4 regions of the Metabacillus sp. KJ11-3 genome follow, and region 1 is predicted to be linked to each of the others. Evidence: riboswitches for the same ligand, from Rfam matches in the RefSeq annotation. Region 1 holds a riboswitch; each other region holds the start of a gene.
The links. Region 1 has a riboswitch for thiamine pyrophosphate ahead of thiT (energy-coupled thiamine transporter ThiT). Riboswitches for the same ligand answer to the same signal wherever they lie in the genome.
Positions count from the first base shown of each region.

Region 2: it holds a riboswitch for thiamine pyrophosphate, as region 1 does, so the genes downstream of both, thiC (phosphomethylpyrimidine synthase ThiC) here and thiT (energy-coupled thiamine transporter ThiT) in region 1, are expected to answer to the same signal.
Region 3: it holds a riboswitch for thiamine pyrophosphate, as region 1 does, so the genes downstream of both, AC0L8O_RS14540 (acetylornithine deacetylase) here and thiT (energy-coupled thiamine transporter ThiT) in region 1, are expected to answer to the same signal.
Region 4: it holds a riboswitch for thiamine pyrophosphate, as region 1 does, so the genes downstream of both, tenI (thiazole tautomerase TenI) here and thiT (energy-coupled thiamine transporter ThiT) in region 1, are expected to answer to the same signal.

Region 1 is NZ_CM147865.1:673,817-678,036, forward strand. Features, by position in the region: gene AC0L8O_RS03455 (gluzincin family metallopeptidase) at 1-879, opposite strand, end outside; gene thiT (energy-coupled thiamine transporter ThiT) at 1,339-1,908, opposite strand; TPP riboswitch at 2,017-2,122, opposite strand; gene AC0L8O_RS03465 (hypothetical protein) at 2,270-2,893, shown strand; rRNA gene AC0L8O_RS03470 (16S ribosomal RNA) at 3,318-4,220, shown strand, end outside.
Region 2 is NZ_CM147865.1:2,831,170-2,835,389, forward strand. Features, by position in the region: gene AC0L8O_RS14365 (hypothetical protein) at 50-331, shown strand; gene AC0L8O_RS14370 (MerR family transcriptional regulator) at 520-858, shown strand; gene AC0L8O_RS14375 (aspartyl-phosphate phosphatase Spo0E family protein) at 1,237-1,410, shown strand; gene AC0L8O_RS14380 (MOSC domain-containing protein) at 1,542-2,198, shown strand; TPP riboswitch at 2,387-2,502, shown strand; gene thiC (phosphomethylpyrimidine synthase ThiC) at 2,629-4,220, shown strand, end outside.
Region 3 is NZ_CM147865.1:2,856,890-2,861,109, reverse strand. Features, by position in the region: gene AC0L8O_RS14550 (hypothetical protein) at 1-197, opposite strand, end outside; gene AC0L8O_RS14545 (bile acid:sodium symporter family protein) at 405-1,373, shown strand; TPP riboswitch at 1,444-1,545, shown strand; gene AC0L8O_RS14540 (acetylornithine deacetylase) at 1,660-2,952, shown strand; gene tenA (thiaminase II) at 2,953-3,627, shown strand; gene AC0L8O_RS14530 (ABC transporter ATP-binding protein) at 3,620-4,220, shown strand, end outside.
Region 4 is NZ_CM147865.1:3,611,036-3,615,255, forward strand. Features, by position in the region: gene thiS (sulfur carrier protein ThiS) at 1-112, opposite strand, end outside; gene thiO (glycine oxidase ThiO) at 109-1,236, opposite strand; gene tenI (thiazole tautomerase TenI) at 1,220-1,837, opposite strand; TPP riboswitch at 1,915-2,024, opposite strand; gene AC0L8O_RS17980 (monovalent cation:proton antiporter family protein) at 2,323-4,170, opposite strand.

The DNA.
Region 1 (4,220 bases):
ATTTACAAATTCAACCTCTTGAAAAGGATAATATCTATGGGCTACATTATACATTCCGACGTATTCTGCAACGCCTTCATGAAACCATAAAGGAATTCTATATACATAGAGGCCTTGTTGCTTGATAAATGCTTGTAAACGATAATGTGTATATTCATGTAGAAGTGTACTTTGAAAATAAAAAGATTGAGGCATCTGATCAGCGAGGATGTTTGATTTGTCTGTAATGGCGATACCTATTATGTTGTTTGGATCATCAAAATATCCCATTGTTTCAATTAATGATGTTTTTTCATATAATTCTTGAGTTGAGGAATGAAGGATTAAATCAATTTGATTATCTTTCACCTCTCCGAAAATCGCCGTTGTAAGTTTATCAGCTTTATCAAGTGAATCTTCAATTATAGGAATTAATTCGATTTCTTCCGGATCATGATAAATATCTACATGACCATATGTAGACGTCAATTTATCTTCCTTCATCTCTTGATAATCAGCCAGCGTGACAGTTTTCTTTTGAAAAGGAATCAGATATAATTGGTATTTTTCTTCAATAGTCAGGTTTTCTCCAAGCTCTGTTGCAATCATAAGATTGATGGATAAAAAATAGATAGATAAAAAAGTCGAACTAATGGTTAGCAAAATAAACGGTAGAATACCATTTCTTTTGTTTATAAATATAAAATCTTTCTTTGGGCAAAGAATTAAATAAAGACAAAAACAAAAAAATAAAAAGGAAAGCAGCGTCATGATGATGCTGTAAGATGTAGAAATTTTTATGTTGAAAAATAAATGGATGCATACAGAAATGACAAAAAGTACACAAAAAACTAGTGAAAAATAGATTGAATTCTTTAAGACCCGGATAAATGTTTTCAATGTGACCTCCAAGATAGGTGATCTTTTATATTCTTTATACATATGAACAAGGCCCTAAAAAAATGACGGTGATTATGCATGAAAAGAGGATGGATCATAGGGTTCCGAACCCTATGATCCATCCTCTGGAATTTATTGCAAGTAAAAAATTGAACATAGATAAGCAAATACAAAACCCAAGGGGAAGCTGATAATTAAAGACAAACCGTGAACAGGTCCTTCTTCATTACTAATTCGAATAGCTTCCTTATATCCATAGGAAAAGTGAAATAAAGATAGAAATAAAGTTAGTAGAATAATAGCCAGGGATATACTCATCTTTTGTCCTCCGTTATATACATTCTAGTCTTTCTATTAATACATGCCGGAGAACGATTGAATATGATAACTTTTTAAAAAGATATAAGGGATAGATGAAATAGACAAACAAAAACCTTGGTCAAAGACCAAGGTAATGAACTATTTTCTATTTACCAATCGAGGAGCTGTTAGTAATAATAAACTAGCAACAATGGCTGAAACTATTATTGTAGGAATCATATAGGAAGCATTGTATCCGATCGAGTAGATCAAAACGGGTGTTCCTTCCGGTGCGAAAGAAGCAAAAAAGAAAACTCCTGCAATGATATGTGCAGCTGCTCTAAGGATGCCGCCTAAAATGGTTCCCAGTGTTATAAATAAAATGGCCACTTTTCGATTTTTATTAGTTAATGCATTTTGTATAGCTTTATAGAATATACCACTTGCTCCTACTAAAGTGAAAGCTAAATAATAATCGAGGAACCCTTGAACAGGGTGAACAATATACGGGTTAAAAATAGCTTGTAACAAACCTAAAATAAGTCCAGTTAATAATCCGCCTTTTAATCCCCAGCGATATGCCATAATAAATACTGGTATCATGCCTAATGAAATAGATCCACCTTGTGGTAATTTCCCGATGACCCCTGATAATAAATCCAATAAAAATGCTAAAGCCCCTAACATGGCAACTTCGATTAAAAATACTAAACGCTGATTTCTTTGCAATCCTATTCCCTCACTTTTTTATTAAACCAAAGGGAACCTTTCATTTCTGTGAATAAAATAAAAAAAGCAATGGTTGGAATGATCATAAGTAGTCCAAACATTACATTTATAGATGATCATCCACATCCCTACACTAGTATTAACTAACAGGTTCAAAGGGTTAGAATGATCGAAGTCATTCAATCTCAGCAAAAAGGCTCCCCCTGTGGTTTAAACGTATTATTTATTTTAGACATAACTATACACCATCATTAACGAATCAACAACTAAAAAATAGAATTAGAGAGATCTGAATGATTTATTGTAATTATCCAACAGGGCAGTACATATAATTCACCAGAATTGTCCACGAGGTGAATATATGGGAATTAAAAATATCTTTCAATTCAAACAACCTGCTTTTAGTAGGAATTTGAAGGTTCAGCAAAAAGAAAAGAAGTATGGGGGAATCATTCATCAATTACAACTTGTTGAATTTTGGGATAACCTAGATCCGCATGAAAGGTCTTTTATCCGAAATTGTACAAAGTGGTCATTTGGGGGAAGTATAAAAGGGGAGGATATAGATCATCCCAATAGTATGGCAATAACCAAGAGAGACGATTGTCGTTTCCTTTTAGGGAATGCTGCCTGGGCTTTTGATTCCAAAGAATATTATTTAGTAGAATCATTACTTATTGAAGTGATCCATCGCTCGAAATGTCTTTTTACTCTTCATCGAGCTTATCAAAAGCTAATACATATATATGAAGTTTCAGCAGATGAAAATAAGTGCCACTTACAAAAGTGGAAAAGTTACTGTGAGGAACATATAAAATTAGCTCCTGCATTATTTGACGAATCGATTAAAAAAGAAGAGACTCCTCCAGAAATCAGATCGTTCTATATATTGAAGAATATTTTGCTTGATATAAATGATGTTGAAGGATATAAAACAATTGTATTGTTAGAACAACAATACAATAATTGGGAACTTTATTGTTGAAGGAATGCATTAAAAATATAGATAATCATTCTTATAGGGATACAGATCGTTTTCTGTATCCTTTTTTGGTACAATCATATAATCAACTAGATGGTTCGCAGACTAAATTAGATGTTTACTATCAATTTTTCATTTAAAAATAAATAAAAATGAAAAAAGTGCTTGCAGTAATAAAAATATCGTGATATATTATTAAACGTCGCTGCTGCGGTGGTGATGAGCAAGAAAACAAACAGAAAAAACAACAATGAAAAATAAGTGTTGACAAGCTGTTTGTAAGATGTTATATTGATAAAGTCGCCTCTGAGAGAATGACAAACAAATGATCTTTGAAAACTAAACAAAACCAAGCGTGCCAACGTTAATTTCGATTAACAAAAACGTACTATATAGTACAAAACTTTCATGAGCTATATCAAACACTTTATTGGAGAGTTTGATCCTGGCTCAGGACGAACGCTGGCGGCGTGCCTAATACATGCAAGTCGAGCGAATCTGAGGGAGCTTGCTCCCAAAGATTAGCGGCGGACGGGTGAGTAACACGTGGGTAACCTGCCTGTAAGATTGGGATAACTCCGGGAAACCGGAGCTAATACCGGATAACATTTTGAACCGCATGGTTTAAAATTGAAAGACGGCTTTTAGCTGTCACTTACAGATGGACCCGCGGCGCATTAGCTAGTTGGTGAGGTAACGGCTCACCAAGGCAACGATGCGTAGCCGACCTGAGAGGGTGATCGGCCACACTGGGACTGAGACACGGCCCAGACTCCTACGGGAGGCAGCAGTAGGGAATCTTCCGCAATGGACGAAAGTCTGACGGAGCAACGCCGCGTGAACGATGAAGGCCTTCGGGTCGTAAAGTTCTGTTGTTAGGGAAGAACAAGTACCAGAGTAACTGCTGGTACCTTGACGGTACCTAACCAGAAAGCCACGGCTAACTACGTGCCAGCAGCCGCGGTAATACGTAGGTGGCAAGCGTTGTCCGGAATTATTGGGCGTAAAGCGCGCGCAGGCGGTTTCTTAAGTCTGATGTGAAAGCCCACGGCTCAACCGTGGAGGGTCATTGGAAACTGGGGAACTTGAGTGCAGAAGAGGAGAGTGGAATTCCACGTGTAGCGGTGAAATGCGTAGAGATGTGGAGGAACACCAGTGGCGAAGGCGACTCTCTGGTCTGTAACTGACGCTGAGGCGCGAAAGCGTGGGGAGCGAACAGGATTAGATACCCTGGTAGTCCACGCCGTAAACGATGAGTGCTAAGTGTTAGAGGGTTTCCGCCCTTTAGTGCTGCAGCAAACGCATTAAGCACTCCGCCTGGGGAGTACGG
Region 2 (4,220 bases), 2.2 Mb from region 1:
TTCAAAACTTTGTCGAGAATAGTTTCAATAACACATGGAGTTGAAACGAATGACAATTAAAGTGATTGCTTTGAAACAACATCTTTCTCAAACAAAGGTTTATTATCTTAATTTAGCTGAACCAAAAAACCAACAACTATATATGATGATTATTGAAAAAGGAAAATTATTGACTTTAACCTCCTACAATACACGTAAAGATCAATACGAAGAGGTTACTTCTTTATTCCCGAAATCCTTCCTTCAAAACCTTACAGAGCATATCTATTTTCAAATAAATAGTAAGTCCTATAACGATGAAGAAGAACTACATAGAAAATCTATCCTCTAATGTTAAATATCCTTAACTAAGCATATGCTCTTTTACCTCGAACTATGTTTTATTCACTCCTACCGTAAAAAAACCTCACATCTTTTTTACAAAAGTATATTTCCATGTTAGAATTTCTGACATAACAGAAGTTATTAATAACAAAACAGGATATACTTGTAAAAAGAAATGTTTAAGGGGTGGAGATATTGAATCATCAAGACCGCTCTTATAAGGATAAAAAGGTGATTTCAATAGGAACAGTAAGCGAACTAACCGGATTAACTTTGAGACAAATTCGTTATTATGAAGAAAGAAAATTAATTGCCCCGTATCGAAATGATCGTGGTACGCGTAAATATTCGTTTTCCGATATTGAAACATTGATGGACATTGCTGATAAACGAGAGGATGGTGTACAAACAACAGAAATCTTAAAGGAAATGCGATTAAAAGAAAGGAAAAGGGAAAGTGAAGCAGATGTCCGGAAAAAGATGCTTCAAGGTCAGTTAAATGCACAATTCAGATATGGACGTGGAGGACATTGATTACCATAGGCTTCCCACATAGGTATACAGGAGAAATCCTTGGTTTTTCTTATAGGATCATCCTTAAAAAGGTGATGATTTTAGTAATAGTAAAATTGACGCTACAGTAATTTATCAACCTCCTGTAGCGTTTATATATATTCAATTCCTCTTTACAGAACATTTCCCATATACACATCATTACACCCTCCCCATCACCTTCTACTTCCCAACACAAGAACTGTATCCCACTTACTTTTAGGTTCTAAATATAGTATTTCGACTTTTTTTTGCGAAAATAGGAAAAAAACACAGTAATCTATTTACTTTTTTAAATATTAACAGATAATAAAGGTACTAGGTTCATTTTACCTAGATGTTTACTGTGAGGTGTTCATTGTGAAAACACTAGATACCCTAATAGAAGAATATCGAAACAAAATGTTTTTGATTGCCAGAGAAAATGGTTTAAATTCACATCGAACATTAATTGCAAGTCAATACTTAGATGAATTATTGAATATAAAAATGACTGAATGCAAAACTACAAGTAAGCAAATAGAAAAATATTAGTAATCATATGAAATAAGCAGGAAATACATCAATGGGAAACCTTGATGTATTTTTTATCCTATCAGAAATCAGGATTTAGTCCCCTCTATCTTTCCAGCTCGAATATAGAATTTTATAAAGGAAGTGATATTTTGGATCGAGAAATTGTTTGGTTAAGTAAGGGAACACCCTCTACCCTTACTTATAAAGGAAAAGAATTCAAGTCAGGTATCGCAAAACATCAAGTAAATGAATTAAAGGTCATGTCAAATGGAATTATCGGTGATGATGTTGAAAATCATGATTTTCATGGTGGTTCTGAACGGGTGATTTGCGTATATGCATTTGAACATTATGGGTTTTGGGAACAGCTTTATCAAACTACGCTACCCAAAGCAGCATTTGGTGAAAACCTTACATTAACTGGAATGACAGAAAAAGATGTATGTGTTGGTGATATTTTTCAAATCGGTGATGCAATTGTTCAGGTTTCTCAGGGAAGATTCCCATGCTCTACTATTAATAAATACACAAACATTCACACCCTTTTAAATAAAATTGTTGAACACGGCCACACAGGTTATTTTTTTCGCGTGTTAGAAGAAGGAGTAATTCATTCTAACTCCTCTATCAAATTACTGGAAAAACATTCAGAGGAAATATCAATTAGCACCATCCATCATACTTATTTTCATGAAAAAAATAATATTAAAAGAATTGAAAAGATCTTATCATTAGATGTTCTTTCTGAGGAATGGATGGTTCGAATGAAGAAATTACATACATCGTTAGTAGAAAAGTCCCTTTAACCTATAAAATAGACGCAAAATGCTGTCTATCGTTCAAACTTACTAACATAGTTTCAAAAAATGTCAGGCTTTCACTCATATATGAGAGAAAGTCTTCATGTATTTCAAAACATTCAGATAGTACAAAAGATTCTGTTGACTTACCTCTTTACTGTGATATGATTAACCTTGTTTAAAACCAAATTACCATTATCTACTAGGGGAGTCCATTAGCCTGGACTGAGAGAAGAACGCGTTCGAAGTTCTTTGACCCTTTGAACCTGATCTGGATGATACCAGCGTAGGGAAGTGGGAATAAACTAAAAAAGGGTTTTGTATGCACCCCTTTTATTATATTTCCTACATCTACCGAACGGGTTCTGAATTTCAGAACCCGTTTTTTTATTCTTCCGTTTCAATCAAGTAGATGAATTTCTAGGAGGAGATTTAGATGAAGATTACGGTAAAGAAACCTTTCCCGGGCAGCAAGAAAATTTATGTACAAGGTAGTCATCCTGACATTCAAGTACCTATGAGGGAAATTTCACAAGGAGCAACGATTAATACTCTCGAGAAAAAAGAGAATCCACCTATACAGGTATATGATACGAGTGGACCTTATACAGACCAGAATGCTGAAATAAATATTTCGAAGGGGCTACGTAGAATAAGAGAAAATTGGATTAAAAGTCGACAAGATGTTGAACATTATGCAGGTCGGAAAACGAAACCAGAAGATAACGGGTATAGAACAAAACTTCCCGAAACATCCGATGTATTCCCATCAGAAGCTATAACTCCACTTGTAGCTAAACAAGGTAAAAGAGTTACCCAGCTTCATTATGCACGACAAGGAATGATTACACCGGAAATGGAGTTTATCGCGATTCGCGAGCAAATGGATCCTGAATTTGTTCGAAATGAGGTTGCTTGTGGCCGCGCCATTATACCCGCAAATATTAATCATCCTGAAAGTGAACCGATGATTATCGGAAAAAACTTTCATGTGAAAATTAATGCAAATATCGGAAATTCTGCTGTTTCTTCTTCAATTGATGAGGAAGTTGAAAAAATGACATGGGCAATTCGCTGGGGTGCAGATACGATTATGGATTTATCAACTGGAAAAAACATTCACACAACAAGAGAATGGATCATACGTAATTCTCCTGTTCCAGTTGGTACCGTACCAATTTACCAGGCATTAGAAAAGGTAAGTGGAATTGCCGAGGATTTAACATGGGAAGTGTATCGTGACACACTTATTGAACAAGCAGAGCAGGGTGTCGACTATTTCACTATTCATGCAGGTGTACTTTTGCACTATATCCCTCTTACTACTACCCGGACAACAGGAATCGTTTCTCGAGGAGGTTCCATTTTAGCCCAATGGTGTTTAGCTCATCATAGAGAAAATTTCTTGTATACTCACTTTCGTGAAATATGTGAAATTTTATCAGCATATGATATTGCCCTTTCATTAGGTGATGGGTTACGCCCCGGCTCAATTGCTGATGCAAATGACGAAGCACAGTTTGCAGAACTCGAAACACTAGGTGAGCTAACAAAAATTGCTTGGGAGTATGACGTTCAAGTCATGATTGAAGGACCTGGACATGTTCCTATGCACTTAATTAAAGAAAATGTCGAGAAGCAACAAACGATTTGCCAAGAAGCTCCCTTTTACACTTTAGGACCGCTAACAACTGATATCGCCCCAGGCTATGACCATATTACTTCAGCGATAGGGGCAGCCATGATCGGTTGGTTTGGAACTGCAATGTTATGCTATGTGACACCTAAGGAACATCTTGGCTTACCAAATAAAGATGATGTTCGGGAAGGAGTTATTGCTTATAAAATCGCTGCACATGCCGCCGATTTAGCCAAAGGGCATCCAGGCGCCCAACAACGAGATGATGCGCTTTCAAAAGCACGGTTTGAATTTAGATGGCATGATCAATTCAATCTTTCTCTTGATCCTGAAAGAGCAATGGAATATCATGATGAAACATTACCAGCTGAAGGAGCAAAAACAGCTCA
Region 3 (4,220 bases), 2.2 Mb from region 1:
TCAAATTTCTTTCCGGTATCCACATCAATTACTGTGAACGTAGATTGACGGGGAATCACTTTCTTCACTTCTTCCCAATTAGGTAGTTCCGGTTCAAAGCTAATGGGATGAACAGATGCTTTATCGCCTGCTATTCCATATGTATGTTTATAAGTTAGGGATAAAAGAAATAAGCAAATAACTAAGGTTTTTTTCAACTTCCTTCAACTCCATCGCAAGCATTCATTACGGTTATTTTGCGTAAAATTTCGTAAATCATCGCAATTTAAGGGAGGAAAAATATAGAAACTTTTTACATTTTGCAGATGATATTCATTTGAAAACACAAATGACCTCTACTTTCTGGTACAATTGCATATACATAGTTTTTCATCATGATATTTTTCCGAATAGGAGAATGCATTATGCTATATAAAATAAATCGACAGCTTGAAAAGTGGATGCCAGTCATTACACCAATCAGTGTAGTAACAGGTGTGTTACTTGCAGATAAGCTGTTAGCTTTCACATTTCTCATTCCATGGTTATTTGCCTTTATGACGTTAACAGGCAGTCTCGGGTCAAATTTTTCATCCCTTAAAGGAGTCATTAAAAAACCCCTCCCATTATTTGTGATTATTTTGTTATTGCATTTAATTATGCCTTTAATTGCTTGGTTAGTCGGCCAAAGTTTTTATCCAAATGATCATTTAACAATTACCGGTTTTGTCTTAGCTTCTGTCATTCCAACAGGAATTACAAGCTTTATATGGGTAACGATTTATAAAGGGAATATTGGACTTGCTTTATCCATAATTTTATTTGATACCATGCTGTCACCTTTTTTAGTGCCATTTACACTATCTCTTTTTGTTGGTCAAAATGTACAAATTAATGTCATGGATATTATGTATGGATTATTCTTTATGGTTGTTATTCCTTCGCTTTTAGGTATGTTGACAAATCATCTTACGAAAGGGAAAAGTGTAAAGGCTGGCAAAACATTAGCACCGTTTTCAAAGCTTGCTCTTGCCACTGTCGTTATGATTAACGGAGCTGTTATCTCTCCTTATATAAAAGAATTTAGTGTTAAATTAATGTTAATCGCGTTAACGGTGTTTTTTCTGGCATGCTTAGGGTATGTTATTGCGTGGGGATTAGGAATTTTTCTTAAAAGAGACAGGGAGACACAGGTTGTCATGTTGTTTACAGGCGGTATGCGCAACATTAGTGCCGGTGCAGTCATTGCTGTTCAGTATTTTCCTGCAGCTGTTGCGGTACCCGTTGTACTGGGGATGTTATTCCAACAAATTTTAGCCTCCTTATTTGGTTTTTTGTTTCACATATTAGATCAAAAACAAGATGTAAAAAATCATTTTTCAGCTACACCATAACAATATAACATTGCCAAAAAGGAAAGATTATGTTAAAAATAATGAGAATCAACTAATTTTATATCAATAGATTCACCACTAGGGGAGCTGTTAAAGCTGAGAGAGGCAAATGCCTTGACCCTTATTACCTGATCTAGATAATACTAGCGGAGGGAAGCGGTGTTTGATTACATATTTGGTAGATTTATAGCCTTGATTGCTATAGTTTTATACCATTATTTTATGCCATTCAAACCACTTCTCAAGTAGAAGTGGTTTTTTATTTGGAAAAAGGAGGAGAGTTTGCTTGGCGAAATCGATTACTCAATTAGTTGAAAGTGTCCATGATCGTAAAGATGAGTTGGTTTCTTTCGTACAAAAATTAATTGAATTTAAAACCCCGGCACCGCCGGCTCGAAATACAGAGGAAGCACAACTGTTCATTGCGGATTTTTTAAAGCAAAAAGGTTTTTCAATTGATATGTGGGATGTATATCCAAATGATCCAAACGTTGTTGGTATTAAAAAAGGCACTCAGTCTGCTTCTTATAAAAGCTTAATTATTAATGGACATATTGATGTAGCTGAAGTACATGAAGATGAGCAATGGGAAACAAATCCCTTTATTCCAATTGTAAAGGATGGGATGATTGTTGGTCGTGGTGCGGCAGACATGAAAGGTGGATTAGCGGGCGCATTGTTTGCTATTCAATTATTACAAGAGGAAGGAATTGAACTTCCCGGTGATCTCATTTTTCAATCTGTCATAGGAGAAGAAGTAGGAGAGGCTGGGACTTTAGAATGTTGCAATAGAGGTTATACAGCTGATTTCGCAGTTGTTGTAGATACAAGTGATTTACATATTCAAGGTCAAGGAGGGGTCATTACCGGATGGATTACAATCAAAAGCTCACAAACTTATCATGATGCGACAAGACGTCAAATGATTCATGCAGGTGGAAATCTTTTTGCAGCAAGTGCAATTGAAAAAATGACCAAGATTATTCAAGGACTTCAGGAGCTCGAGCGTCATTGGGCTGTGACAAAAAGCTATCCTGGCTTTTTACCGGGCACTAATACGATTAATCCGGCAGTAATTGAAGGGGGACGACATGCTGCGTTTATCGCTGACGAATGTCGCTTATGGATCACGGTTCACTATTATCCGAACGAATCACATCAAAAGATTATTCAGGAAATTGAAGAGCATATTCTGCATGTTGCAAAGTCTGATCCGTGGCTTAGAGATCATCCACCGCACTTCGAATGGGGTGGCAAATCAATGATTATAGATAGAGGAGAGATTTTCCCTTCATTAGAAGTAGATCCAACCCATCCTGCTGTAAAGCTATTAGGTTCCACACATGAATCAGTCTTGCAAAAATCAGTGATTGTAGATGTTTCTCCAACGGTAACAGATGGGGGATGGTTGGCAGAGGCGGGAATCCCGACAGTAATATATGGACCGGGAAAATTGCATCATGCTCATTCTGTAAACGAACAATTGTCTATAGATGAATTAGTTGAATTCACAAAATCGATTTTATTGTTTATTTATGAATGGAGCCATACAGATAAAAAAGAGAAGGGGATGTCCTAAATGAAATTTAGTCAAAGACTTTATGATAAAGTGAAGCCTATTTGGGAACAAAATCATGCTCATCCTTTTGTTCAAGGGATGGGAGATGGAACACTTGCAAAAGAAAAGTTTCGATTTTATATGATTCAGGATTATTTGTATTTAATTGAATATGCGAAGGTATTTGCATTAGGTGCAGTTAAAGCTACAGATGTGAAGACAATGGCACGTTTTGCTGAATTGTTACATTCCACATTAAATGATGAGATGGAACTTCATAGACAATATGCGGAAAAATTTGGCATTACAACTCAAGAACTAGAAGAAGCAAAACCTTCTCCAACAACTCTCGCCTATACGCATTATATGTTACATGTAAGTCAAAACGGAACACTTGCTGAGTTAGTTGCTGCTTTGCTTCCATGCATGTGGAGCTACTGGGAGATAGGTAAGGATTTAGCAAAAAAGAAGGAAGCATGTGACCAAGAATTTTACGGTGAGTGGATTACAATGTATGCTTCAGTCGAATTTGGTCAGCTTGCCACTTGGTGCATTGATTTAATGGATGAATGTGCAGAAGGGAAACCAGAAGCAGAGTTATGTAAATTAGAAGAAATTTTTCTGAATACTACTCGCTTTGAATATATGTTTTGGGATATGGCTTACCATGAAGAGATGTGGCCGATTAATGACTAATAAAATACTACAATTTCATAATATTAGTTTTCACTACGAAAAGGATGACTTGCAAAAGCCAATTCTTAAAAACTTGAATCTGGAACTATATGAGGGGGAATTTATCAGTTTTCTTGGGCCAAGCGGGTCTGGAAAAAGTACATTATTTAAATTAATCACAGGATTGGAACAACCAAGTGAAGGTGAGATTTTCCTGCGAAATCAGCTTGTTATCAATAGACTGGGACAGGTAGGGTACATGCCTCAGCAAGACTTACTCTTACCTTGGCGGACAATTGTAGAAAATGCAGCACTCCCACTTGAGATTAAAGGGCTGAAAAAGCGGGAGGCATATCAAAAAGTGATCATGCTATTAGATGAATTTGGTCTTAAAGGAGTGGAAAATCATTTTCCAAGTGATTTATCAGGGGGAATGAGGCAACGTGTATCTTTTTTAAGAACAATATTAAGCGGGTCTAACATTCTATTACTTGATGAGCCTTTCAGTGCATTAGATGCAATTACAAAATTATCACTTCAGGAATGGTTATTAGCTCAATGGCAAAAGCGGAACGAAACGATTTTGTTTATTACTCATGATGTGAATGAAGCAT
Region 4 (4,220 bases), 2.2 Mb from region 1:
TATGTTCTACGATAACCAGACGGTTTTCCAACTGATAAAAAGCTAATAACTGCTGAACTGTCTTAACATCTTCCTTCAGATCAACCAACTCTCCATTAAGCTTTATGCTCATACGATCACCTCATTAGACTGTGCTAAATTTCTCGTTACAGAGAATGCTCTCACATAGTTTTCATCTATCTTTTTCTTTAAAATAAAATCCCTTATCATCGTTCCTGTTTTAGGAGCAAGCAGGATTCCGTTTCGGTAATGTCCTGTTGCAAATAGAATATTATCATCTTCAGGATGCACCCCAATATAAGGTTTTCCATCCTCTGACTGTGGTCTTAACCCTGCCCAGGTACTTATAAGTTGTGCAGAAGATATCCCAGGCACAAGCGGGGAGACCTTTTCAATTAACGCATGAATTCCTCCTAAAGATGGTGTCGTACTCCAGTCATCCTCTACCATCGTGGCACCAACGACAAATCTTCCATCACCTTTGGGAACAATATAGCAATGATCATAAAAAATGGTCTTTTCCAAATGCAATGTATTACTTTTTACTGCCAAGCATTCTCCTTTAACAGGCTTCATCCCATTTGGTAACCCTAACTGTTTAAAGAAGTAACCGCTCCAAACGCCATTCGCTATAACTACTTTATTACAAGTAAAATCTCCTTGTGGTGTACTGAGTAGATAGTCATTGACCGATGCTTTTTTTATGGACTGAACGGGAGCATTCTCGATAAAAGTTGCACCAAGTAAACTAGCTGATTTTGTAAATGCCTCACAAACATGTTTTGGTGAAACATGACCATCCTCAGGGATATGAAGTGCTCCTTCAATTTCACTTGAAACAGAAGGTTCGTGATTTAAAACTGTTTCCCTTGTGTGCCATTCAAGTGTTTCATGATGTTGTACCGCGTTTTTTAAAGCTATGGCTTCTTCTTGAGATAAAGCTACTTTATACATTCCTTTATCAACTAGTTGTATATGAATCTGTGAAAAATGAGAAAGTTCATCTTGTAATAGATGATATTGTCGTTGACTTTCCTTCGCAAACTGGAAAAAAGCATCATTCTGTTCAAGTTCAGAATTCGCTCCAAGCATTCCTGCTGCAGCACTTGTCGCACCAGATCCCCCTTTATGACGATCCAACACAAGGACAGAGATACCTTCTTTTGCCAATTGATAGGCAATCGATTGACCAATGATTCCTCCACCAACAATTCCTACATCATAGTGCTTGCTCATTGTATCTCTCCTCTACTACCTTTTTTAATTTCATCAATGCACTCTTGGGGTCTATGCTCTCCATGACATAAGACATAACCGCTACACCATGTACATTTGTTTGGTTTAGTTGATCAATTGTTTCAGGAGTAATTCCTCCTATTGCGATAACCGGTATTGTGACGTTTTTACAAATGTCCTTTAACTGCTCGACACCCCGAGGCAAAAGATCAACTTTACACGTTGTTTCAAAAATATGACCATATAATAAATAATCTGCGCCTTCATTCTCACATTGAATCGCTTCCTCTAAAGAATGAATCGATCGGCCGATTCTAAATGAAGGGCTGTATTTTATTACTTCTTGAATCGAAAAGCCATGACTTGGTAAATGAAGATTAGGTATGTTATGTAAAACAGCCACATCCATTCGATCATTTATGACGAGCTTTTCCTTTGGTACACCTATGTCCACTAACACAGATAAGAGCTCCATTATGTCTGAAGCTGATTTTGTTTTTTCTCGAATATGGATATAATCAACTTCAGTGTGAATGATTGACAATCTAGATATCAGTTCATCTATGGATTGCTTACCATCTGTTATGACATGGAATTCCATTACGATCACCTAGTTCTTTTATGGCAAATAAAAAAACCACTTTTCCATAGAAAAGTGGTTTTACATACATTTATATATCATGCTGTAATCCACTTCCCTACGCTGGTATGAACCAGATCAGGTTATAAGGGTCTTAAAGAATCACTTTAATCTCAGCCCATTGTATAGGGCTCCCCTAGCGGTTGATTGCCAATATTTATTTGTTAATTACTATTATCATACCAAATGTGTGCAAACTTTCAAGAAATTATTTTTTTATCATCCTTGTTTTCGGTAAACTTTGTACTATTCACTTATTATCGTGTGATTGATTGAAGCTCCAGGATACTCGCTTTCCGTGGGGCGTGCGGTGAGCTTCCTCGGCGCACACGCCTGTGGGATCTCACCTGCCACGCTATTCCCACTGGAGTCTCGTACCTTCCGCTTCAATCAACCTAATTAGTTTTGTTATAGAATCATGAAAAGTAATTTTTTATATATAAGAATCAGACTAACTCCAACTCCTGTTTCAGTTCATTTACATATTCTCTTGAGCCTGTGACGATGAGGCGGTCACCGAGTTTAAGGTCTGTATCACCGTGAGGTACAATGGAATCTTTTCCTCTGAAAATTCTTACGAAAATGATATCACCTGTAAACGGAAAGTTGCGTAATAAAATATCATCGTATTTTGGATTGTTTAAATTGATTTGGTAAAGAGTAGTTTCTTGGTTTGTTAAAATTCTCATCACACTTGGTGCTTCAATTAAAGCACGCAGTACTGTATTCGTAGATAGTAGTGTTGAGAAGATGTCGATTTCTTCATCTTTTAATTTACTTGCTAAATCTGGTGAACCAACACTCGCAATTACCCGATTAACTTGTTCTTCTTTTGCATACAGGGCAATCGCAGCATTTTTTTGTTCATCTCCAGTTGCCACAACGATCATATCAACATCAAATGCATTCTGTTCTTTTAAAGCATCAACCTGAAACTCACTAATTTCTTTAATTTCGAATAATGATTCAGCTATTTGCTTATCAATCTTGTCTTGTTGAATATGATAAACCGTTGTTTCATAAAGATCTGGATTTAATTCCCTTGTAACAGGTAATGTCATTTGGTTTGCACCAATAAATGCAACTTTAATTTTTGTAGGCTCTGCTTCCGTTTTAGGGAACAGCTTTTTAAAGAATATTGGTGTCACAATACTCGTAATAACAGCAACTAAAATCAAGGCTCCTGACATTTGAGAAGTAATGATTTCCATCCTTTCCCCGATTGTCGCTGCTGCAATAACTAATGATAAGGTTGATGTTAACAAGAACCCTGAAGCTAAAGTGGTTTTCATGTCATACCATTTCTTCAAATACAACACGGGTACAATTTTAGAAATGAGTAAAGCGATAAACAATAATGGGATCAAAATGAAAATTTTAGGGTCTTGGAATAATGCCCATATATCTAAATCAACCCCAACCATTACAAAGAAAATCGGAATAAGGAAACCATATCCAAACGAATCAAGTTTTTGAACCATTTCTTTGTTAGGAGATAGGAGTGATACTAATACCCCCGCTAAAAAGGCTCCAAGAATATTTTCTGCCCCTATAGTCTCTGAGATTGCCACTAATAAAATGATTAAAGTAAAAACAGCACGAGTCCCAATTTGAATGGTTCCCTTTGACATTGTTTCAATGAACGACCGATTCATAAACGTTTTTCCTAAGAAGTAGAGCGCAACACCTGCTCCAAACAGAATGAGTAGCAGCCATGTATTGCTTTCTCCTCCTCCATATATAGAGGCAAAAACAGCAAGTAAAATCATCGTTACTAAATCAGCAATAACAGCGACCAGCAAAATAATTTGACCGATGTTGGATTTCATAATGCCGGCATCCTTTAAAGTAGGAACAACAACACCAAGCGAAATGGTTGAAATGATCAATGTCATGAGGAAGGCATTGTCCATTAAACCGATCCATACAAATATGTAAGAAAGTAATAATGATAGGGCAAATATCCCCACAAAAATAACTGTTGAAACTAAGAATGTATTTGGAGCATTTTTCCCTGAAGGAAGCTTTTCTTTCTTCTTCCCTCCCGCAAATGCTGTAAAGTCGATTTCAAGTCCACTAAGAAACATAAGGAAAATAAAGCCAAGCATTGACAATGTCTCCAACCACATATCCTCGTGAACAATATTGAATCCGCTTTTTCCAATAAATAACCCGATGATAATCTCAGCTACCACAACAGGCATAAAATTCAATTTTAAACGGTGGAGTAAAATTGGGGTTAAAAAGGCTGCGAGTATAACAATAACTAATGAAGTTACAGAAGCTCCGTGCATCCTATCCCTCCTTTTTATTTTTTTCAGTATTGAAATGGTTGAATGCAGAA